Linked DNA regions of Maricaulis maris. The protein of the gene in region 2 binds, or shares a complex with, the protein of the main gene of each other region. Links are inferred from orthologs where the notes say so. Each region holds a gene or a part of one and is shown on either strand. Other genes may lie near its edges.

The links.
Region 1: the proteins of rpsG (region 2) and tig are in contact, whole or in part, in a crystal structure (PDB 3GTY), measured with the Thermotoga maritima proteins. The link is inferred for Maricaulis maris from one-to-one orthologs. Residues at the interface, in WP_004081843.1 of Thermotoga maritima: Lys34, Lys52, Lys55, Glu59, Arg62, Gln63, Glu66, Asn67, Lys69, Val71, Arg95, Ala109, Lys110, Lys111, Gly112, Arg113, Pro114, Glu117, Glu121, Ile124, Ala125, Tyr127, Asn128, Asn129, Thr130, Gly131, Lys135, Asp139, Arg142, Met143; in WP_004081061.1 of Thermotoga maritima: Glu122, Val124, Val129, Leu130, Tyr133, Glu188, Gly259, Ile262, Tyr263, Glu266, Ser270, Glu273, Gln274, Glu277, Arg308, Gln311, Ile312, Ser315, Tyr316, Glu325, Arg329, Arg336, Leu363, Phe366, Trp367, Arg373, Leu377, Arg381, Leu384, Glu387.

The regions. Positions count from the first base shown.
Region 1 is NZ_AP027270.1:1,586,219-1,595,499, forward strand. What follows is about bases 1-2,857. They hold tig (trigger factor), read right to left. Parts: upstream 2,258-2,857; coding sequence 743-2,257; downstream 1-742. Other genes in these bases: AAA969_RS07425 (ATP-dependent Clp protease proteolytic subunit), read right to left, coding at 1-552; AAA969_RS07440 (hypothetical protein), read left to right, coding at 2,625-2,857. In the rest of the region: more of AAA969_RS07440, read left to right, coding at 2,858-3,815; AAA969_RS07445 (methyltransferase domain-containing protein), read left to right, coding at 3,848-4,456; AAA969_RS07450 (MATE family efflux transporter), read right to left, coding at 4,453-5,889; AAA969_RS07455 (hypothetical protein), read right to left, coding at 5,987-6,478; AAA969_RS07460 (NADP-dependent malic enzyme), read right to left, coding at 6,575-8,851; AAA969_RS07465 (NAD(P)H-hydrate dehydratase), read right to left, coding at 8,923-9,281. UniProt on the Bacillus subtilis protein: Involved in protein export. Acts as a chaperone by maintaining the newly synthesized protein in an open conformation. Functions as a peptidyl-prolyl cis-trans isomerase.
Region 2 is NZ_AP027270.1:907,108-921,606, forward strand. What follows is about bases 1-2,918. They hold rpsG (30S ribosomal protein S7), read left to right. Parts: upstream 1-1,183; coding sequence 1,184-1,654; downstream 1,655-2,918. Other genes in these bases: rpoC (DNA-directed RNA polymerase subunit beta'), read left to right, coding at 1-472; rpsL (30S ribosomal protein S12), read left to right, coding at 801-1,172; fusA (elongation factor G), read left to right, coding at 1,694-2,918. Also shown: more of fusA, read left to right, coding at 2,919-3,769; tuf (elongation factor Tu), read left to right, coding at 3,823-5,013; rpsJ (30S ribosomal protein S10), read left to right, coding at 5,097-5,411; rplC (50S ribosomal protein L3), read left to right, coding at 5,416-6,189; rplD (50S ribosomal protein L4), read left to right, coding at 6,186-6,821; AAA969_RS04090 (50S ribosomal protein L23), read left to right, coding at 6,823-7,119; rplB (50S ribosomal protein L2), read left to right, coding at 7,121-7,957; rpsS (30S ribosomal protein S19), read left to right, coding at 7,968-8,246; rplV (50S ribosomal protein L22), read left to right, coding at 8,250-8,630; rpsC (30S ribosomal protein S3), read left to right, coding at 8,630-9,334; rplP (50S ribosomal protein L16), read left to right, coding at 9,346-9,759; rpmC (50S ribosomal protein L29), read left to right, coding at 9,773-9,979; rpsQ (30S ribosomal protein S17), read left to right, coding at 9,982-10,218; rplN (50S ribosomal protein L14), read left to right, coding at 10,259-10,627; rplX (50S ribosomal protein L24), read left to right, coding at 10,627-10,941; and more genes.

The DNA.
Region 1 (9,281 bases), 680 kb from region 2 along the record:
CGACATGAAGTTGTCGCGATCAAGCGCTGTTTCGATCTCGTCATAGGTGCGACCGGTGTGGTGCACATAGATCTCGTTGAGGCGCCGCTTGATCTTCTGGATATCGGCCGCGTGGCGCTCAATGTCCGAAGCCTGGCCGCGGAACCCGCCGGACGGCTGGTGCACCATGATCCGCGCATTCGGCGCCGCAAAGCGCATGTCCTTTTCACCGGCCGTCAGCAGCAGCGAGCCCATCGAGGCTGCCATGCCCAGACACATCGTCGACACCGGAGAGCGGATGTACTGCATCGTGTCGTAAATGCCGAGACCAGCTGAAACCACCCCGCCCGGCGAGTTGATATACATCGAGATCTCTTTCTTCGGGTTCTCGGACTCGAGGAAGAGAAGCTGGGCGATGATCAGGCTCGCCATATGGTCCTCGATGGGACCTGTGATGAAAATGATACGCTCCTTGAGGAGGCGCGAATAGATGTCGAAAGAGCGCTCGCCGCGGCTTGTCTGCTCGACGACGATCGGAACCAGATTCATCATTACGTCCTGGGGATCATGCATGTCGCGCTCCTTGGGGTGACGGCACCGGGATCGGGCCGATTCTCATCAGACGGGATGTTCGAACTATTGCGGGCGTCGAACTATCAGGCAAGGCGCGCGGTGCAGCAGCACCTGCCAAAGGGTGCCGAAACGAAAAAACGCCGGCGCTGATCAAGCGCCGGCGTTGTGTCATTGCGAAACGCGTGAGTGACTACGCATCTTTCTTGGCAGCCGGCTTCTTGGCCGGTGCCTTTTTCTTCGCGGCAGGCTTCTTGGCAGCCGCCTCATCCTTCGCGTCAGCCTTCTTGGCCGGAGCTTTCTTGGCTGCGGCCTTCTTTGCTGCCGGCTTCTTGGCAGCAGCTTTCTTGGCCGGCTTCGCAGGCGCCTCGTCCTCGTCAGCGTAGAGCGCGTCCTTGGAGACCTTGGTCTCGGTCACATTGGCCAGCTCGAGGATGTAGTCGACGACCTTCTCCTCGTAGATCGGGGCACGCATCTGGGCGACGGCATTCGGGTTCTTCTGGTAGAACTCGACCACCTGACGCTCCTGGCCCGGATACTTCACCGCTTCCTGGTTGATGGCGCGGGACAGTTCTTCCTGGGTCACATCGATATTGTTGCGACGGCCGATCTCGGCGAGGACCAGACCCAGACGCACGCGGCGCTCGGCGATCTCGCGATACTCGGCCTTGAGCTCGTCTTCCGACTTGTTCTTGTCGTCTTCCTCGAGGTGATCATGCTCAATCGCGTGAGCCACTTCGCGCCAGATATTCTCGAATTCGGCTTCCACCATTTTCGGCGGCAGGTCGAAGCTGTGCTCGGCATCGAGCTTGTCGAGCAGGTCGCGCTTGACCTTCATGCGTGACTGCTGGCCATGCTCGCCGGCAAAACGCTTGGTCAGCGCGTCCTTCAGGCTGTCGAGGTCTTCAAGACCGAGACGCTTGGCGAGCTCATCATCAACCTTGGCGTCCTGCGGAGCCTCGAGGCCCTTCACGGTCACTTCGAACACGGCGGCCTTACCGGCCAGCTGCTTGGCCTGGTAGTTTTCCGGGAAGGTCACATTGAGTTCGCGCTCTTCGCCGACCTTGGCGCCGAGCAGCTGCTCTTCGAAACCGGGAATGAAGGCGCCATCGCCGATGGCGACACGCGCATCTTCGGCAGAACCGCCTTCGAAGACTTCGCCGTCGAGCTTGCCGACGAAATCGATGACGACGACATCGCCCTCTTCCGCCTTGGCGTTCTTGCCGCCCTTCTTGGCGGCGAACTCACGGCTCTCATTGGCCAGGCGCTCGAGCGCTTCATTGACTTCCGCATCCTCGACATCGGCGACCGGGCGGGTCACGGACAGCTTGGACGGGTCGGCCGGCTCGAAGTCGGGCATGATTTCCAGGGCGATCTCGAACACGAAGTCGGCCTTGCCGCCCATCACGTCCTTGGCATCGCTGGTCACCGAGATGTCCGGCTGCGAGGCCGGGCGAAGCTTCTTCTCGTCCAGGGTCTTCTGGGTGGTTTCCGGCACCAGCTCGTTGAGCAGGTCGCCCATGATGCTCTCACCGAACATCTTGCGGATGTGGCTGGTCGGCACCTTGCCCGGGCGGAAACCCTTCAGGCGGACTTCAGGACGGATCTCTTCGATCTTCGCAGCCAGGCGAGCTTGCAGATCGTCGGCCGGAATGACGATCTCATAAGTGCGGCTCAAGCCTTCGGTAGCTTTCTCGATGACGTTCATGGGTTAGCCTTAGTGTTCAGACAAAGGGGCGGTCGAAACCGCGGGCAAAATCGAGCGCGCGTTATGTCACGCGGATTCGGCGTGTGCAACGCTGTGGAGCGGTTCGGTGTCACCGTGGTGCGGATGGAGGGACTCGAACCCCCACGCCTCTCGGCACCAGAACCTAAATCTGGCGCGTCTACCAGTTCCGCCACATCCGCATGTCGGGCCGGCGTTATCGCTTGGCTTTGCGGGCCAGGCAAGAGGCTGAATGCGCTTGCCGGAATACCGGCTGCACAGGGCTCTCGCCCGATCAATCCGGCCTTAAGCATTGCCGGTACACAATGCAGCCCTCCGAGATGCTGAACGGTCCGAGATGGCTGCTGACTTGAAAACCTTCATTCGCCGGGCCCTGGCCGCGGGAGAGCGTATCGATGTCGGGCAATTCCGGCTTCTCAACCTGGCAGCCGTTCAGGAACGGGCTGGCGAGAACTGGCCGAGCGTGCGCAAGAAGGTCTTCACCGCGGCCACCCAGTTTCTCGTCAATCGCCTGGGCGCGGACGATGCGGTGATCCCGTGCGAAGAGGGCTTTCTGGTCCTGTTCGCGAAGGCACCCGATGACCCTGCGGCGGTTCTGGCCGCCCTCAATGATGCCCTGATGACCTTCTTTCTGGGCGATCCCGAGACCCGGCCACTGGCCGTCGAGAGCACGGCAAGCCGCGTCGACGCGGATGACATCACAAACCTCGCGCAAGCGGCGAAACCTGCGCCTGCGGAGGCGCCGGCGCTGCGCCCCCTGCCCCGCACCCGGGCCACCTCGGAGTGCCGCGAGAATGAGGTGATTGCGCACTATCGACCGATCTGGGACGCGCAAAAGCAGGCCGTTGCCTTCAATGCCTGCCTGCCCAAAGTGGTCATCGGCGGCCGCGCACTCGAGGGCCGAAGGGCGATCTCGACAGGGATGGCCAAGGCCAGCCAGTTCGAGCTTGACGCCTGTGCGCTCGGCGCGGCGATCGAGATGATCCTCGCAATGGCGAGCCGACAAAAGCGCATCCGTTTGCGGGTCGCCATCCATGCCAGCTGCTGGTCAGACAGCGTGCAGAGAGCCGAGCTGATGGCGATACTGGACACCCTGCCTGTCCCCCTGCGCAAACGCCTTCTCGTGCGAATTGACGGTCTCAGCGGTCAGCTGGCCGCTCAGGCCAGCGCGCTGGCAGAGCTCGCGCCGAGCGGGGTCGGTCTGATGGCCGAGATCCCGTTTGGTGAAACAGGCCTGGAAATCTTCGACGGAGTCGGGGTCAGCCTGTTCTCCTGCTCCGCGCCGCCACCCGTCAACGCCAATTCCGAAGGTCTGCTCGATCACGATGCCAAGGCCCTGAACCGGATGGTCAAGGCCGGCATCGCGCTGAAGGCTGCAAGCTATCTTCATGATGTGCGGGACCTTCTGGTTCTGAAGGCTGGAATGACCAGCGGGATTCGTTTCTTTTCGGGCCAGGCCGTAATCCCGGACCGAACCAGCCCTTCGCCGACCCAACCCCTGTCGATCGTCGATATCTGCCGTGTGCACAAAGCAGCCTAGACGCAGTCGCTACATCGCCGGATAGTGCCGGCATGAGCCTTGACGAAGACCGCACACCGTTCGACTGGGAGACGCGCTTTCGCGACGATGACACGCCGTGGGAACGCGGTGCCCTGCATCCCGCTTTCCTCCACTGGCGCGAGACGAAAGCGTTTCGTCCCGGCGAGCATGTCCTGATACCGGGATGTGGCCGATCTCAGGAATTGCTGGCTTTTGCAGAGGCCGGGCTGACGGTCACCGGAGCGGACCTGTCCGAGACCGCCATCGCCTGGCAGTCGGAGAAGTTTGCCACCGCGGGGCAGCGCGCCGATCTGGTCACGGGCGACGTTCTCGCCTGGCAGCCCGGAACACCCCTCGATCTTGTCTATGAGCAGACCTTTCTGTGCGCCATCCATCCGCGCCTGCGGCAAGCTTATGAGAGCGCCCTGACCCGCTGGCTCAGACCGGGCGGGCGCCTGCACGCGCTTTTCATGCAAAAGGATGAGCGCGGTGGACCGCCCTATGGCTGCCCGATCGATGTGATGCACGACCTGTTTCCCGAAACGCGATGGATCTGGCCCGCCGACGACGAGATCAAGCCCTGGCCACACCCTCGCCTCAACGGCAAACCCGAGCTCGGAGCCGTCCTGATCCGGCGTTAGGGAGTGTCTTGGACTACCGCTGGCTCGGATACCGCGGCGGCCCGCGGCTTGCGCTTGCGCCCGTGCTTGGCCGTCATCGGCGCCTTTGTGAGCACAAAGATCCCGGCGGCAGTGCCGGCCAGAATATTGGCCAGCGCGACTCCCCAGATCACGCCGGTCGGAGCGTCCAGCCAAAGCCCGCCAATGACAACGCCGGGGATCATCAAGCCGAGGGCCCGGCCAGCGGTGATCACCATCCCATGGGCCGGACGGCCCAGCCCGTTGAACCCGGCCGAGGCCGCGATCGTGATACCATAGCCGGCAATCGTCACCGGAACGATGCGCCAATACGCGATTGCCGCCGACTGGCCGGTCTCGCTTGGCAGGAAGAGCATGGCCAGCCAGGGCGCCGCGATCCACAGGATAACGGCAATCGTCAGGCTCCAGCCGATGCAGAAGAGAAAACTCGACCGGAAAGCCTCGCGCACCCGATCAAGACGGTCGGCACCGCCATTCTGACCGGTCACCGCGCCGATGCTCGCCGAAAGCGCGAACAGGGGCACGATGGCGAAGGCCTCGATCCGCCCCGCAACCCCGAGGCCACCGACAGCCGCATCGCCGAAGCGCGCCATCGCCAGACCGGACATGGCGACCGTCATGGCCAGAGGATTGAAGATATTCGACAGGCAGGCCGGCATGCCGACCCGGGCAATATCGCGCCAGTGGTGCCAGACCTCCCCGAGATCCTCCGGTTTGAAATCGATCAGCTTTTCCTTCACGACCAGATACCAGCCGACCATCGCAAAGGTCACCGCATTTGCAGCCACGGTCGCCAGAGCCGCGCCCGACACGCCCCAGCCAAGGCCCGGGAAGAGACCGAACACGTCATCAAGAATGAAGATCGGGTCGAGGATCAGGTTAACGAACGCCGCAGCGATCATCATCAGGCTCGGGATGACGGCATTGCCCAAGGCACGCAGGATATTGCTGGCGACCATGGGGCCGACGATCAGGACAATGCCGGCGAACCAAACCGTCATATAGTCAACCACATGGGGCAACATGGTGTCGCTGGCGCCAAGCCCGCGGAATATCGGCTCGACGAAGATCACCCCCAAAAGCGAGACAACACCGACCGACACCAGCGCCAATGTCATCGCATCGGTCGAGATGCGGGCGAGGCTTGGTCCGCCCTCCTTGCGGCCCGCGGCGCGTGAAACCGCTGAAACCGCGCCGGCGCCAAGTCCGATCGAGACACTCATGACGAGCATGGTGACCGGGAAGCTCATCTGGACAGCCGCCTGCTGGGCCGTACCCAGCGTGCCGACCCAATAGGTGTCGACGATCCCGACCAGCATCATGGCCAGAATGCCGAAACTCATCGGCAGGAGCATGCGAAGGATATGGCCGAAGACCGGACCTTCGGTCATGTCACGTGCTGATCGTCCTGCCATGCTGTCCCCTCTTCACTCGCAGGCAAGCATAGATAGGAACGGCACAGCCTGTCTGCAGTGCCTGGCTGTCAAATCGCTGTGAAGACGTGTGGATCGGTTATCGTGTTCGCGTGACGGTCCACCGTGCCATGTCATCGGCGTCCTGCAGGGGTGGCATGGCGCAGTCCGGATCGGCAAGCTGCTCGCCGATATCCGGCACGGAGAACGCGGTGCACCGCGTCTCCCCGCTCGCCGTCCCTTGCAGAGGCACGTACCCCTGGGATCCGGCCGCATAGATGAAGTCCTCGTAGGAAAACACGATGTCAGCGGTCGAGCTGCCATCGAATCCGTGATCGATACCGGTGACCGCGAACTGCGAGGCACAGGACGACTGCCCCTCCGGCGTTCCGTTCGACCACTCGATCTCGATACACCCATTGGACTGGAAGGCGAAGGTCCAGCTCCCGCCGTCACTGAACCCGTATTCAAGCCGGACAGACCACTCCTGCCCGGCGAGCGGGGCGCCCGGCTCCTGAACGAGAACCGGAGTCGAGCCCAAAACGGCGGCAACAAAAGCGACACCGATATTGCCCGGTGCAATCATCAGCATTGGCAGAGCATGGCTGTTCCTCCCCGAAACTGTGCGGAGGGAGTTTGGAACACCACCCCTTAAACCAAGGTTCAGGGCAACCTGGTTGCCGGGTCTTCAGCCACTCGCCTTGTTCAGGTCAAATGCCGCGATGCCAGCCAGATTGACAATATCGGTCACACTGGCACCAAGCCGCGCGATCTGAACCGGTTTCTCCAGCCCCACCAGCATCGGGCCGATCACCGTCGCTCCCCCCGCTGCCTTGAGCAGACGAACGGCGATAGACGCCGAATGGATGGCGGGCATGATCAGCACATTGGCCGGCTGGGTGAGACGCGAGAACGGGTAGAGCTTATGATGCTCCGGGTCGAGCGCGACATCGGCAGCCAGCTCCCCCTCATACTCAAAGTCGACACCCTGGCCATCGAGGATCTCAACAGCCTGCTGGATTTTGGTGGTCCGCTCACCCGGCGGGTTGCCGAAGCTCGAATAGGACAGAAAGGCCAGGTGTGGCGTCATCCCGAAGCGGCGCGTGGCATTGGCCGTCACGACAGCAATCTCGGCCAGCGCCTCGGCATCCGGGAATTCGGTGACCGAGGTATCACCAATGACGAGGCTGCGCCCGCGCGTCACGGCAATCGTGACGCCGACCGGTCGGCTGCCCTTGATCGGGTCGAGGACCAACTCGACATCGTTCATGACGACGTTGGAGTGACGCGTCACGCCTGTGACCATGCCGTCGGCATGACCCATTTTCAGCATGCAGGCCGAGAAGACATTCCGGTCGTTATTGACCCGCCTCTGCACGTCACGACGCAAATAGCCCTGCCGTTGCAGCCGCTCATAGAGATAATCGGAATAATCCGAATTGTATTCGGACAGGCGCGCATTGCAGACCTCCAGCGATCCGGCCGGGATCCCGAGGTCTTTCATGTTCGCCGCGACAACATCCTCACGCGCCACCAGGATGGCCTTGCCGAGCCCCTGGGTTTGAAAGGCGTGAGCGGCGCGGATAACCGCCGGCTCCTCGCCCTCGGCGAAGACAATCGTCTTCTGCTCAGCCCGGATCGAGGCCGATATCCGCTGCTGGACGGCGGCGGTCGGATCAAGGCGACGCGCCAGGCCGTGCTTGTACGCCTCGACATCCTCGAGCGGCTTGCGAGCCACACCGCTATCAATCGCCGCTTGCGCCACAAAAGGGGGCACCCAGGAGATCAGCCGCGGATCGAAGGGTGTCGGAATGATGTAATCGGGACCGTATTGAAGCCGGTCGACTTTGTAGGCCTGCGCGACCTCATCCGGCACATCCTCGCGCGCCAGGGCTGCCAGGGCACGCGCCGCCGCGATCTTCATCTCCTCATTGATCGTCCGGGCGCGCACATCGAGGGCGCCACGGAAAATATACGGGAAGCCGAGGACGTTATTGACCTGGTTCGGGTAGTCCGACCGACCGGTTGCCATGATCACATCATCGCGAACTTCCCTGACCTCCTCCGGCGTAATCTCGGGACGCGGATTGGCCATCGCGAAGATGATGGGATTGGGCGCGAGCGAGGCCACGATGGCCTTTGTGAAAACGCCTGCAGCAGAAAGTCCGAGCAGCACGTCAGCACCCTCGGCGGCATCCGCAAGCGTGCGCTTGTCGGTCTTGATTGCGTGTTTGTTGAGACGGTCATGACCGCCCGGACGGCCTTCATAAACGACACCGTCAATATCGACGACGATCGTGTTTTCCGACTTCACGCCCATCGACTCGATGAGTTCGAGGACAGTCAGGCCCGCGGCGCCAGCGCCACACAGGACGACCTTGAGGTCCTCCATGCGGCGACCAGTGAGGTCGCAGGCATTGATCAGACCGGCCGCCGCGATGATGGCCGTACCGTGCTGGTCATCGTGAAAGACCGGGATGTTGAGCTCTTCGCGCAGGCGCGTCTCGATCTCGAAGCATTCCGGGGACTTGATGTCTTCCAGATTGATCCCGCCGAAGGTGTCACCAAAGCCGCGAACGCAGTCTATGAACTTGTCCGGATCGGTGTAGTCGACCTCGATGTCGACCGCGTCGATATCGGCAAAACGCTTGAACAGGACCGCCTTGCCTTCCATCACCGGCTTGGAGGCTGCCGGCCCAAGATTGCCGAGGCCGAGAATCGCCGTTCCGTTCGAGACAACGGCGACCATGTTTCCCTTGGAGGTATAGTCGTAAACCGTATCCGGATCCTCCGCGATCGCGCGGACCGGGGCCGCGACGCCGGGGCTGTAGGCCAGGGCCAGATCGCGTTGGGTCGCCATTGGCTTGGTCGCAGTGACCGCCAGCTTGCCGGGCGTCGGCTTCATGTGGAAGGCGAGCGCGTCAGCGTCGAGTTGCGTGTCTGCGCGATAAGTCGATTCAGCCATGATATCCCCCGGGCGACGGACGTTGGCCGACCATGTACCGGTCCGGCACAACTTCCAAGCCCCGCAAACGCTTAGCTTCCATGCGTGAGCAGATGGCTGAACGCCGCCTCGCGGCGGTGGCTGTCGGCCAAGGCTCTGAGGACTTGCGGCAGACAGTCCGGCAGATCCTCGGCCACCAATCCGGCACCCAGCCGCCGACCGGCATCCCCGTGCAGCCAGGCAGCAGACGCTGCCGCGTCATGCGGTGACATCCCGGCGGCCAGACCTGTTGCCACGATCCCCGCGAGCACATCACCACTTCCGGCGGTCGCAAGCCAGGGACTGGCATGGCGATTGATCAGGGGCACCGCGCCCGGTGACGCCACGACCGTCGCCGGTCCTTTCAGGAGAACGGTACAGGAGCAGGCCTCGGCGGCGGCCTGGGCGCGCT
Region 2 (14,499 bases):
TATCGTTCGTCAGATGCTGCAGAAGATCGAGGTCAAGGATCCGGGCGACAGCACTTTCCTGGCTGCCGAGCAGGTCGACAAGATCGAGTTCATCGAGACCAACGAGCGTCTCGAGGCCGAGGGCAAGCGGATCGCTACGGGTGACCCGGTTCTTCTGGGGATCACCAAGGCGTCCCTGCAGACGCGTTCCTTCATCTCGGCAGCCTCCTTCCAAGAGACGACCCGCGTCCTCACCGAGGCGGCCGTCCAGGGCAAGGAAGACACGCTCGAGGGTCTCAAGGAGAACGTCATTGTTGGCCGCCTGATTCCCGCCGGTACCGGCGCCATCATGCGCCAGTACCAGGCGATCGCTGACGATCTTGATGCGGATATGCTCGCAGAGCGTGAAGCGGCGGTTGAGGCCGAAGGCCTGCCGACGGAGATCGCCGACGCAGCTGCTGAGGAATTGGCCGCTGAAGAGGGCGCAAACTAGCCCATTTCAGGGACGATCCCCCTGTTATACCAGAGAAAAGGCCGCCAGGAGACTGGCGGCCTTTTTGTATCGGCCGGTACCGGGCCGTAGCGCCTCAGAAAACCTCTGAACAAGCGCTTGACGAATGCGAGTCGTCTGCGTAGTTTCCGCGCTCGTTTTGAGGACGGGCCGTAACCCACGCGGTTAGACGTCGTCCACGGTAACGGAAAAGCCCCAGATGCCGCCGTGCGAACCTCGCGTTCGAGCGTCGGGATCTTTCTTTGCGTCCATCAGCATTTCAACATGCTGGGGGGCGTGGTTGTTGAGATTAGGAACGGATTAGAGCGGGATGCCAACAATCAACCAGCTCATTCGCAAGCCGCGAAAAGACAAGCCGAAGCGCAACAAGGTGCCGGCCCTGCAGGCTTGCCCGCAGCGCCGTGGCGTCTGCACGCGCGTCTATACCACGACCCCGAAAAAGCCGAACTCGGCCTTGCGGAAAGTCGCCAAAGTGCGTCTGACCAACGGGTATGAAGTTGTGAGCTACATCCCGGGTGAGGGTCACAATCTGCAGGAACACTCAGTTGTCCTTATCCGCGGTGGTCGCGTGAAGGACCTTCCGGGTGTCCGCTATCACATTCTTCGCGGCGTTCTGGATACCCAGGGCGTCAAGGACCGCAAGCAACGCCGTTCGAAATACGGCGCCAAGCGTCCTAAGTAAGGGAGACGTCCATGTCGCGTCGTCACCGCGCAGAGAAACGCGAGATCTTTCCGGACCCCAAGTTTGGGGATCGCGATCTCACGAAATTCATGAACTACATCATGCTCGACGGCAAAAAGTCTGTCGCCGAGCGCATTGTCTATGGCGCTCTCGACATCGTCGAAGAGAAGCTGAAGCGCGAGCCGATCCGCGTCTTCCACGAGGCCCTGGACAATGTGGCGCCTGAAGTCGAGGTCCGCTCCCGCCGCGTTGGTGGTGCGACCTATCAGGTGCCGGTTGAAGTCCGTACCGAACGCAAGAAGGCCCTCGCCATTCGCTGGCTCACGGGTGCTGCGCGCGGTCGTAACGAGAATACCATGCGCGAACGTCTCGCCGCTGAAATGATGGACGCTGCCGCCAATCGCGGTACGGCCGTCAAGAAGCGCGAAGACACGCACCGGATGGCGGAAGCCAACCGGGCTTTCTCGCACTACCGCTGGTAACCCCCTACAGGCACAGACCCGTACCAAGGACCCTTACAAATGGCCCGCGACTACAAAATCGAGGACTACCGCAACTTCGGCATCATGGCTCACATTGATGCCGGCAAGACGACGACGACCGAGCGGATCCTCTATTACACCGGCAAGTCCCACAAGATTGGTGAAGTGCACGATGGTGCCGCCACCATGGACTGGATGGAGCAGGAGCAGGAGCGTGGCATCACGATCACGTCTGCTGCAACGACCTGTTTCTGGAACGGCAAGCGCCTGAACATCATCGACACGCCCGGCCACGTCGACTTCACGATCGAAGTCGAGCGCTCGCTGCGTGTTCTTGATGGTGCTGTTTGCTGTCTGGACGCCAATGCCGGTGTCGAGCCGCAGACCGAAACGGTGTGGCGTCAGGCCGACCGTTACAAGGTCCCGCGTATGGTGTTCATCAACAAGATGGACAAGCTGGGCGCCGACTTCTTCAACTGCGTCAAGATGATCGAAGATCGTCTCGGCGCCACGCCGCTGTGCGTTCAGCTGCCGATCGGGTCAGAGATCGAATACGAAGGTCTCGTCGATCTGGTCACGATGAAGGAACTGGTGTGGCAGGGTGAAAACCTTGGCGCGACCTGGGAAGTCCGGGATATCCGTCCCGAGCTGGCTGACCAGGCTGCCGAATACCGTGAGAAGCTCGTCGAGACGGCCGTTGAGCAGGACGAAGCTGCCATGGAGGCCTATCTCGAGGGCGAAGAGCCGTCCGAGGAGACCCTCAAGCGCCTCATCCGCAAGGGCTGCATCGAGCTCGCCTTCAACCCGATCCTGTGCGGCACCGCGTTCAAGAACAAGGGCGTCCAGCCCCTGCTGGATGCTGTCGTCGATTACCTGCCGAGCCCGGTCGAAGTGCCGGCCATCAAGGGTATCGATTTCAAGACCGAGGAAGAAGTCACGCGCCGCGCTGCCGATGACGAGCCGACCTCCCTGCTCGCCTTCAAGATCATGAACGACCCGTTCGTCGGCTCGCTCACCTTCGCGCGCATGTATTCCGGTCACCTTGAGACGGGCGTGTCCCTGCTCAACACGGTGAAGGACAAGAAAGAGCGTATCGGCCGCATGCTGCTGATGCACTCCAATTCGCGTGAAGACATCAAGGAATGCTTTGCCGGCGACATCGTCGCGATTGCAGGCCTGAAGGACACCACGACGGGCGACACCCTGTGTGACCCGATGAAGCCGGTGATCCTGGAGCGCATGGAATTCCCGGATCCGGTCATCGAGCTGGCCATCGAGCCGAAGTCGAAGGCCGACCAGGAGAAGCTTGGCGTTGCCCTGCAGCGTCTGGCTGCCGAGGATCCGTCCTTCCGCATGAAGACCGACGAAGAATCCGGCCAGACCATCATTGCCGGCATGGGCGAGCTTCACCTCGACATTCTCGTCGATCGCATGAAGCGCGAGTTCAAGGTTGAGGCCAATGTCGGCGCGCCGCAGGTGGCCTACCGCGAATCGCTCGGCCAGGCTGGTATCGTCGACTACACGCACAAGAAGCAGTCCGGTGGTTCGGGCCAGTTCGCCCGCGTCAAGATCGAATTCGCACCGGGTGAGTCCGGCTCGGGTTTTGTCTTCGAGAGCAAGATCATCGGTGGCTCTGTGCCGAAGGAATACATTCCGGGCGTTGAAAAGGGTCTGAAGTCGGTTATGGATGGCGGCCTGATTGCCGGTTTCCCGGTTATCGACGTCCAGGCGACCCTGATCGACGGTGCCTACCACGACGTTGACTCCAGCGTCCTCGCCTTCGAGATCGCGGCTCGTGCCGCTTTCCGTGAAGCCAAGTCGCATTGTGCGCCGAAGCTTCTGGAGCCGATCATGAAGGTCGAAGTCGTGACGCCGGACGAATACACCGGTGGTGTTATTGGTGACCTGAACTCCCGTCGGGGTCAGATCGCCGGTCAGGAAATGCGCGGCAACGCAACCGTCGTGAATGCGATGGTGCCGCTGGCGAACATGTTCGGTTACGTGAACAACCTGCGGTCTGCGACCCAGGGCCGGGCTCAGTTCACCATGCTTTTCGATCACTATGAGGCGGTGCCCAAGGCCGTCGAACAAGAAGTCATCGCCAAGTCCGCCTAAGCGGACCTCTGGTCACAGTAAAACAACGAACACACGGATTTCGGAGCGAGATCATGGCGAAGGAAAAGTTTCAGCGGACTAAGCCGCACGCGAACATCGGCACGATTGGTCACGTTGACCATGGCAAGACGACGCTGACGGCTGCGATCACGATGGTGCTGGCGGAAGCCTCCGGCGGTGTCGCGAAGGGTTATGACGAGATTGACAGCGCGCCTGAAGAGAAGGCACGCGGCATCACGATCTCGACGGCTCACGTCGAATACGAGACGGCGAACCGTCACTACGCACACGTCGATTGCCCGGGCCACGCTGACTATGTGAAGAACATGATCACGGGCGCGGCACAGATGGACGGTGCCATTCTGGTTGTGAACGCCGCTGACGGCCCGATGCCGCAGACGCGTGAGCACATTCTTCTGGCTCGCCAGGTTGGCGTTCCGGCGCTTGTTGTCTTCCTGAACAAGGTTGACCAGGTTGACGATGAAGAGCTGCTCGAGCTGGTGGAAATGGAAGTTCGCGAACTTCTGTCCTCCTATGATTTCCCGGGCGACGATCTTCCGATCGTTGCGGGTTCGGCTCTGGCGGCTGTTGAAGGCCGTGACGACAATATCGGCAAGGACAAGATCCTTGAGCTGATGGCGGCAGTCGACGAATACATCCCGACGCCTGAGCGTCCGGTTGACCAGCCCTTCCTGATGCCGATCGAGGACGTGTTCTCGATTTCGGGCCGGGGTACGGTTGTGACCGGTCGTATCGAGCGCGGCATCGTCAAGGTTGGTGAAGAGATCGAAATCGTCGGTGTCCGTGACACCTCGAAGACGACCTGCACCGGCGTTGAGATGTTCCGCAAGCTGCTCGACCAGGGCCAGGCTGGCGACAATGTCGGCGTGCTTCTGCGCGGCGTGGATCGTGAAGGCGTTGAGCGCGGTCAGGTTCTGGCCAAGCCGGGCTCCATCACCCCGCACAAGAAGTTCGTGGCTGAAGCCTACATCCTGACCAAGGAAGAGGGCGGTCGTCACACCCCGTTCTTCACCAATTACCGTCCGCAATTCTACTTCCGCACGACCGACGTCACCGGCGTCGTGACGCTGAACGAAGGTACGGAAATGGTGATGCCGGGCGACAACATCGAAATGAATGTCGAACTGATCGTGCCGATCGCCATGGAAGAGAAGCTCCGCTTCGCTATCCGTGAAGGTGGCCGCACCGTCGGCGCCGGCGTCGTCTCGAAGATCATCGAGTAGACTACCAAATCCGGCCGGGGCGGTGCCGCAGGTATCCGCCCCGGTCATGCTCTTTTTGAAAGTTAAGAAACGGGATCGGTTTGATGGAACGTCAAAACATCCGCATTCGCCTGAAGGCGTTCGACCACCGGGTTCTGGATAACTCCACCCGGGAGATCGTCTCGACAGCCAAGCGCACGGGCGCCAACGTCCGTGGTCCGATTCCGCTGCCGACGCGCATCGAAAAATTCACGGTGCTGCGCTCGCCGCACATCGACAAGAAGTCGCGCGAGCAGTTCGAAATCCGGACGCACAAGCGCCTTCTCGACATCGTCGACCCCACTCCGCAAACCGTGGACGCGCTCATGAAGCTCGACCTGTCGGCCGGCGTGGACGTCGAGATCAAGCTGGGAGCGTAGGACTATGCGCCAGGAAGATCGCAGAACAGGCGTGATCGCCCGCAAGCTGGGCATGACGCGTATTTTCGCCGAAGACGGTTCGCACGTGCCTTGCACGGTGCTTCACATGGACGGTGTCCAGGTCGTGTCTCACAAGACCGCCGACCGGGACGGCTATGTGGCGCTCCAGCTCGGTGCCGGTGCAGCCAAGGCCAAGCGGACGCCGAAGGCGATGCGCGGTCACTTCGCCAAGGCCAAGGTTGCGCCCAAGCGCAAGCTGGTCGAATTCCGCGTTGCCGAAGACGCGCTGATTGAAGTCGGCTCCGAGCTGACCGCGGACCATTTCGTCCCGGGCCAGAGAGTGGATGTCGCCGGCATCTCGATCGGTAAGGGTTTTGCAGGTGCCATGAAGCGCCACGGTTTTGGCGGCCTTCGTGCCACGCACGGTGTGTCAATCTCGCACCGCTCGCATGGTTCGACCGGTCAGTGTCAGGATCCGGGCAAGGTCTTCAAGGGCAAGAAGATGGCCGGTCACATGGGCGCTGTCCGCGTGACCACACAGAATATCGAAGTCGTTCGTGTTGACGTCGAGCGCGGTATTGTCCTGGTCAAGGGCGCCGTTCCGGGGTCAGCCGGTGGCTGGGTTGAGTTGCGCGACGCGATCAAGGGTCATGGCGATGCCGAGCTTCCCGTTCCGGGCAAGTTCCGTACGCTGGACGAGCTGAACGCACCGGTCGCGACGGACGCCGACACTGCGGCTCCGGCTGCGGCTGACGGTGAAGAAGGAACGGAAGCATGAAGATCGAGGTCAAAACCCTCGCGGCGAAGGACGCCGGTGCCATCGATCTCGACGATGCCGTCTTCGGCATTGAAGAGGTGCGCTCCGACCTCCTGCAGCGCGTTGTGAAGTGGCAGCTGGCAGCACGCCAGCAGGGCACGCACAAGACGCTCGGCCGCTCCGAAATCAATCGGACCAAGAAACGCTTCGGTCGCCAGAAGGGCGGCGGTACGGCCCGTCACGGTGCCCGCTCCGCGCCGCAATTCGTCGGCGGCGGCAAGGCCCACGGTCCCCGCGTTCGCAGTCATGCGCATGAGCTTCCCAAGAAGGTTCGTGCCCTCGGCCTGCGCCACGCCCTGTCGGCCAAGCTCGGCGCCAAGTCGCTCATCATCCTCGATGATGCCGCGCTTGATGCCCCGCACACGAAGTCGCTCCGCACGTCCTTTGAAGGTCTGGGCATCACCAATGCTCTGGTCATCTCCGGCGTCGAAGTGAATGAGAATTTCGCCAAGGCGGCTCGCAACCTGCCGTGCATCGACGTTCTGCCTGCACAGGGCCTGAATGTTTATGACGTGCTGCGTCGCGACACCCTGGTGCTGACGAAGGCGGCTGTGGAGCAGATCCACGCCCGCCTCAGCGCGAAGGAGGCTTAAGATGACGGCTGCTGCGCGCCATTACGACACGATCCTGAGCCCGGTGATCACCGAGAAGGCCACACTGCTTTCGGAAGAAAGCAAGGTTGTCTTTTTCGTGCCGCTCTCTGCCAACAAGAAGGAGATCGCGGAAGCGGTCGAAGAGCTCTTCAAGGTAAAGGTGACGGCTGTGAACACCATCAAGGTTCACGGAAAGACCAAGCGCTTCCGGGGTATTCCCGGTCGCCGCAATGACCAGAAGAAAGCGGTCGTGACTCTCGCAGAGGGTCACTCGATCGACGTGACGACGGGTCTGTAAGATGGCTTTGAAAACATTCAAACCGACCTCTCCGGGCCGCCGTGCCCTCGTGCTGGTGGATCGTTCCGCCCTGCACAAGGGACGCCCTGAGAAGACACTGGTCGAAGGCCTCACCAAAAAGGGTGGGCGCAACAATATGGGTCGCATCACGGCCCGCCGGCGTGGCGGTGGCGCGAAGCGTCTCTATCGCCTGGTCGACTTCAAGCGCCGCAAGTGGGACATGCCCGCGACCGTCGAGCGTCTTGAGTACGATCCGAACCGGACGGCTTTCATCGCCCTCATTCAGTATGAGGACGGCGAAAAGGCCTATATCCTGGCTCCGCAGCGCCTTTCCGAAGGTGATACGGTCATCGCGTCCGCCAAGTGCGACGTGAAGCCGGGTAACGCGATGCCGCTGAAGGCAGTGCCGGTTGGCACCATCCTTCACAATGTCGAGATGAAGCCGGAGAAGGGTGGGCAGATTGCCCGTTCCGCCGGTGCGTATGTCCAGCTGGTCGGCCGTGATGCCGGCTACGCCCAGATCCGTCTGGCGTCTGGCGAGCTGCGCATGGTCTCGGACAAGTGCATGGCGACGGTCGGTGCGGTTTCGAACCCGGACCACCTCAACATCAACCTCGGCAAGGCCGGTCGCAAACGCCATCTCGGCAAGCGTCCGTCTGTTCGCGGTGTTGTCATGAACCCGGTTGATCACCCGCATGGTGGTGGTGAAGGCCGTACCTCTGGTGGTCGCCACCCGGTGACCCCGTGGGGCAAGCCGACCAAGGGTGCCAAGACACGCTCGAACAAGTCGACTGACAAGTTCATCATCCGCTCGCGCCACGAGCGCAAGAAGCGATAGGGAGCAGACGATGCCTCGCTCTGTCTGGAAAGGTCCGTTCGTCGACGGCTATCTGCTGAAAAAAGCGGAGAAGTCGCACGAAGGCGGACGTAAGCAAGCGATCAAGACCTGGTCGCGCCGTTCAACCATCATGCCGCAGTTCGTGGGCCTGACCTTTCAGGTTCACAACGGCAACAAGTTCGTGCCGGTGCTGGTGACCGAAGACATGGTCGGCCACAAGCTCGGTGAATTTTCTCCGTCGCGGACCTATTACGGTCACGCAGCGGATAAAAAAGCGAAGCGGAGATAAGCGATGGGACAGACTTCAAACCCCCGTCGCGTCGCCGACAATGAAGCGCGTGCCAAGCTGCGGATGATCCGTATCAGCCCGCAGAAGCTCAACCTTGTCGCCGCGCTCATCCGCGGCAAAAAGGTCGAGCGGGCCCTGGCCGAACTGGAATTCTCGCGCAAGCGGATCTCCAAGGAAGTCAAGAAAACGCTCGAGTCGGCTATTGCGAACGCTGAAAACAACCACGGCCTCGACATCGACAGCCTCGTCGTGTCGGAAGCCTTTGTTGGCAAGAACCTGGTCATGAAACGGTTCCGGGCTCGTGCACGCGGTCGCGGTGCAAAGATCCTGAAGCCGTTTTCCGAGCTCACCATCGTGGTGCGCGAAGTCGAGGAGGCCGCCTGATGGGTCAGAAAGTAAATCCGATCGGTCTGCGCCTTGGCGTCAACCGCACCTGGGAATCCCGCTGGTATGCCGGCGCTGGCGAATACGCCAAGCTGCTGCATGAAGACATCAAGATCCGGAAGATGCTCAAAGAGCGTCTGAAGAATGCCAGTGTCTCGAAGATCGTGATCGAGCGCCCGCACAAGAAGTGCCGCGTCACCGTCCATACGGCTCGCCCGGGTGTGGTGATCGGCAAGAAGGGTTCGGACATCGAGACGCTCCGCAAGGAGCTGTCGAAGATGATCGACAGCGAGGTTTTCCTGAACCTCGTGGAAGTGCGCAAGCCCGAAATCGACGCAACCCTGGTGGCTGAGTCCATCGCCCAGCAGCTCGAGCGTCGCGTGGCTTTCCGCCGCGCGATGAAGCGTTCGATGCAGTCGGCGATGCGCATGGGCGCCAAGGGCTGCAAGATCGTCTGCGGCGGTCGTCTCGGCGGTGCGGAAATTGCCCGTACCGAGCAGTATAATGAGGGCTCCGTGCCGCTTCATACGCTGCGTGCCGATATCGATTACGGAACCGCCGAAGCCAAGACCGCGATGGGTATCATCGGCATCAAGGTCTGGATCTACAAAGGCGAGATCATGGAACACGATCCGAACGCCCAGGAGCGCCGTCTCCAGGAGTCCGGTGAACAGCGCGCCCGCTCGGGCCGCCAAGCCGCGTAAGGAATTCAGCCATGCTGCAACCGAAACGCACGAAATTCCGCAAGGCGCACAAAGGCCGTATCAAGGGCGCAGCGAAGGGTGGCTATACGCTGAACTTCGGCTCCTACGGCCTCAAGGCGCTCCAGCCGGAACGCGTTACCGCGCGCCAGATCGAAGCCACGCGTCGGGCGATTACTCGCCACATGAAGCGTGCAGGTCGCGTGTGGATCCGCATCTTCCCGGACGTACCGGTTTCCAAGAAACCGACCGAAGTCCGGATGGGTAAAGGTAAGGGCTCGCCCGAGTTTTGGGCGTGCAAGGTCAAACCCGGCCGCATCATGTTCGAGATCGACGGTGTTCCCGAAAATGTTGCGCGCGAGGCTCTCGAGCTGGGCGCTGCAAAGCTGCCGGTCAAGACCAAAATCGTCGCCCGTGTGGGCGAGTAGGGAGAACACAACGATGAAACCCGTTGACGTTCGCGCCATGACCGAAGATCAGCTGAAGGACGCGCTCCTGAAGCTGAAGGAAGAACAATTCAAGCTGCGGTTCCAGCAGGCCTCCGGCCAGATGGAAAACACCGCTCGCTACGGCCAGATTCGCCGCGATATCGCGCGCATTCGTACGGTCCAGAGCGAGCGGAAATCGCACGAAGAGCAAGGGAGCTAGCGATGCCGAAGCGTATCCTGCAAGGCGTCGTAGTGAGTGACAAGGGTGCCAAGACCATCGTGGTGCGTGTGGAACGGACTTTCCTCCACCCGCTGCTGCGCAAGACGGTCCGTCGCACCAAGCGTTACCACGCGCATGACGAAGCCAATGCGTTCAAGGTGGGTGATCAGGTCCAGATTCAGGAATGTGCACCCAAGTCGAAGTTGAAGCGGTGGGAGGTGGTCACCGTCGAGGCGTAAGCCTGGCGAGAGACCAATCCTTTCCTAAGGAGGATCTGCGATGATCCAGATGCAAACCAATCTGGACGTGGCTGACAATTCTGGCGCCCGCCGTGTGCAGTGCATCAAGGTGCTCGGCGGTGCCAAGCGTCGCTATGCCCACGTCGGCGACATCATTGTCGTCTCGGTCAAGGAAGCCATTCCGCGTGGTCGCGTTAAGAAGGGTGATGTCCGCAAGGCCGTCGTCGTTCGCGTGGCCAAGGACATCCAGCGTAAAGACGGTTCCGTCATTCGCTTCGATGGCAACGCGGCTGTGATTATCAACAATAACAACGAGCCGCTCGGCACGCGTATCTTCGGACCGGTTCCGCGCGAACTTCGCGCCAAGAACCACATGAAGATCGTCTCGCTGGCGCCGGAGGTGCTGTAATGGCTGCCAAGATCAAGAAGGGCGACAAAGTCGTCATTCTCGCCGGCCGTGACAAGGGCAAGACCGGCGAAGTCACCAAGGTCCTGCCGACCGAGGATCGCGTCTTTGTGTCTGGCGTGAATGTGGTCAAGCGCCACACGCGTGCGACCCAGACCGACCAGGGCGGCATCAAGGAAAAAGAAGCCTCCATCCACGTCTCGAACGTGGCGTTGGCCGATCCGAAAACCGGCGAGGCAACTCGTGTCGGCTTCAAGATTGAAGACGGCAAGAAGGTGCGCGTCGCCAAGAGCTCGGGCGAGGTTATCGATGTCTGATACCGCCACCTACACCCCGCGTCTCCGCACGAAGTACAAAGATGTCATCCGTGCGGCGATGAAAGAAAAGTTTGGCTATGCCAACGACCTGCAGATCCCGCGTCTCGACAAGATCGTGATCAACATGGGCGTTGGCGAGGCTTCCCAGGACTCCAAGAAAATCAAGGGCGCCCTGGAAGATCTCGAAGCCATTTCCGGCCAGAAGCCGGTCAAGACCGTTGCCAAGAAGTCGATCGCCGGCTTCAAGCTCCGTGAGGAGCAGGTGATTGGTGCGAAAGTGACGCTGCGCCAGGACCGTATGTACGAGTTCCTGGACCGTCTGATCACGATCGCCCTGCCTCGCGTGCGTGACTTCCGTGGACTCAATGGTAAGAGCTTCGACGGTCGCGGAAATTACGCGATGGGACTGAAAGAGCATATCGTGTTCCCGGAGATCGACTACGACAAGGTCGAGAAGATCCGGGGTATGGATATCGTTGTCTGCACGACCGCAGGCAGTGATGAGGAAGCGAAGGCCCTGCTGGCCGAGTTCGATTTCCCCTTTACGAACTAACGCAGCAGGAACGCAGGGCCGCTCGGGCTCTGCACGCAGGAGGACTTAAATGGCGAAAACTTCCGCAGTCGAGCGCAATTTGAAGCGTGTGCGTCTGGTCAAGCGTTATGCGGCCAAGCGCGAACAGCTCAAGGCGATCGCACGCAACAAGGACCTGCCGGTCGAGGAGCGTTTTGCTGCTCAGCTGAAGCTGGCCGAAATGCCGCGCAACTCGGCAGTATCCCGCATCCGGAACCGGTGCGAGATCACTGGCCGTCCGCGTGCTTTCTATCGCAAATTCCGCATGTCGCGTATTGCGATGCGCGACTACGCCAGCCAGGGCATGATCCCGGGCATGGTCAAGTCGAGCTGGTAAGAGAGGAGACGAGAACATGTCTGTGAATGATCCTCTCGGCGATATGCTGACCCGTATCCGCAATGCGCTGATGCGCAGCAAGCGGTCCGTCAACACGCCGGCCTCGGCCCTGCGCCGCCGCGTGCTCGACGTTCTAAAGTCGGAAGGCTACATCCGTGACTATGCGGAAGTAGAGCATGCCTCCGGCATGAAAGAGTTCGAGATCGAACTGAAGTATTTCGAAGGTGACTCGGTCATTTCGGAGATCAAGCGTATCTCCAAGCCGGGCCGCCGCGTTTATTCCGGCGTCAAAGATCTGCCGCTTGTCCAGAATGGCCTCGGCATCGCAATCCTCTCCACGCCCAAGGGCGTGATGTCGGATTCGGTGGCTCGTGAGTCCAATGTGGGCGGCGAGATCCTCTGTCACGTCAGCTAAGGGAGCGAACCAATGTCACGTATCGGTAAACTCCCGGTCGCCATCCCCGGCGGGGTCACGGCGACGCTCACGGAGACGTCGCTGACCGTCAAGGGTCCCAAGGGCGAACTGTCCATGACCTTTGTTGAGGAAGTGAATGTCGAGCAGGGCGAAGATGGCATTGTCATCAAGCCGCGCGACGAGACCAAGAAGGCCCGCGCGATGTGGGGCATGCAACGTGCCCTGGTCGCCAACCTGGTTCAGGGGGTCACGGCCGGCTACGAGAAGGATCTCGAGCTGGTTGGCGTTGGTTATCGTGCGCAGATGCAGGGCACGTCCCTGAAGCTGTCGCTCGGCCTGTCGCATGACGTCGTCTACGACGCCCCGGAAGGCATCACCATCAGTGTCGGCAAGCCGACCGAAGTGAAGATCGTGGGCGCTGATAAGCAGCGCGTCGGCCAGACAGCCGCCGAGATCCGTCGCTTCCGTCCGCCGGAGCCTTACAAGGGCAAGGGCATCAAATATGTCGGCGAGTATATCCGCCGCAAAGAAGGCAAGAAGAAGTAGGGCGAGCGATGAAAACTCAACGCGAAAAATCGGTCCGTCGCGCCCAGCGCAACCGGATCCGTCTGCGCAAGTTCGCCAATGGCCGTCCGCGGCTGTCGGTCTACCGGTCTTCGAAGAACATCTATGCCCAGATCATCGACGATGTGTCGGGCAAGACGGTCGTCGCTGCCTCTTCCCTCGAGGAAGCCGCTCAAAAAGAGCATGGCAAGGGTTGCGACACGAAGGCTGCCGAGATCGTCGGCAAGCTGATCGCCGAGCGCGCAGTCAAGGAAGGCGTCAAGGACGTCGTCTTCGACCGTGGCGGTTACATCTTTCACGGGCGTGTCAAAGCGCTCGCAGAGGCGGCCCGCGAGGGCGGCCTGAACTTCTAAGGGAGCGGACGTATGGCTCATCAGAACGAGCAACGTGGTGACCGCGGTGACCGTGGCCGAGGCCGTGGCCGTGGCCGGGACCGCGACCAGGAACGCGATGACGAACTTGTAGACAAGCTCGTCCACATCAACCGCGTCGCCAAGACCGTGAAGGGCGGCCGGAACTTCCAGTTCGCAGCCCTCGTCGTGGTCGGTGACCAGAAAGGCCGCGTCGGCTTCGGACAGGGCAAGGCGCGCGAAGTGCCGGAAGCCATCCGCAAGGCCACCGACGAAGCCAAGAAGAACATGGTTCGCGTCCCGCTGCGCGAAGGCCGTACCCTGCACCATGACGGCAAAGGCCGTCACGGCGCCGGCAAGGTCGTCCTGCGGGCAGCGCCTCCGGGTACCGGCGTCATCGCCGGTGGGCCGATGCGCGCTGTGCTGGAAACCCTCGGGGTCCAGGACGTGGTTGCCAAGTCGGTTGGCACGTCCAACCCGTACAACATGATCCGCGCCACCATGGACGCGCTGAAGGCGCAGTCGAGCCCGCGCTCGGTTGCAGCCAAGCGTGGTCTTAAGGTTGGCGATCTGGTGAACCGCCGCGATGACGGCGCGTCCTCACCGGAAGCGATCGAAGCGTAAGGACCGGACACAATGGCCAAAAAGACCATCCGCGTACGCCAGACGGGCAGCGCCATCCGCCGCCCGCAAGATCAGCGTGCCACGCTTATCGGCCTCGGTCTCAACAAGATCGGTCGTGAGCGCGAGCTGGAAGATACACCGTCTGTCCGTGGCATGATTGCCAAGGTCAGCCATATGGTGGAAATCGTCGAGGAGTAGGTCCCTGCTGGGGAAACCGCTCCATCGAATGGAGAACGACATGCGTCTCAATGAATTGCGCGACAATGACGGTGCTACCAAGATCCGCACCCGCGTCGGCCGTGGTATCGGTTCCGGCAAGGGCAAAACGGGTGGCCGCGGCGTCAAGGGCCAGAAATCCCGTTCGGGTGTGGCTATCAAGGGCTTCGAGGGCGGCCAGATGCCGCTTCATATGCGCCTGCCGAAGCGGGGCTTCAACAAGCCGAACCGCAAGGCTTGGGCAGAAGTGAATCTCGGCCGTATCGAGAAGGCAATTGCCGAAGGCAAGATCGACGCGAAAAAGCCGATCGACGCTGAAGTCCTGATGGCTGCGGGCCTGGTCCGTCGTCAGCTGGATGGCATCCGCCTCCTTGCGAAGGGCGAGCTGAAGTCCAAAGTAGAGATCACCCTTGCCGGTGCCTCCAAGGCAGCGGTTGCCGCGGTCGAGAAGGCCGGCGGCAAGGTGACCCTCACCGCCGTG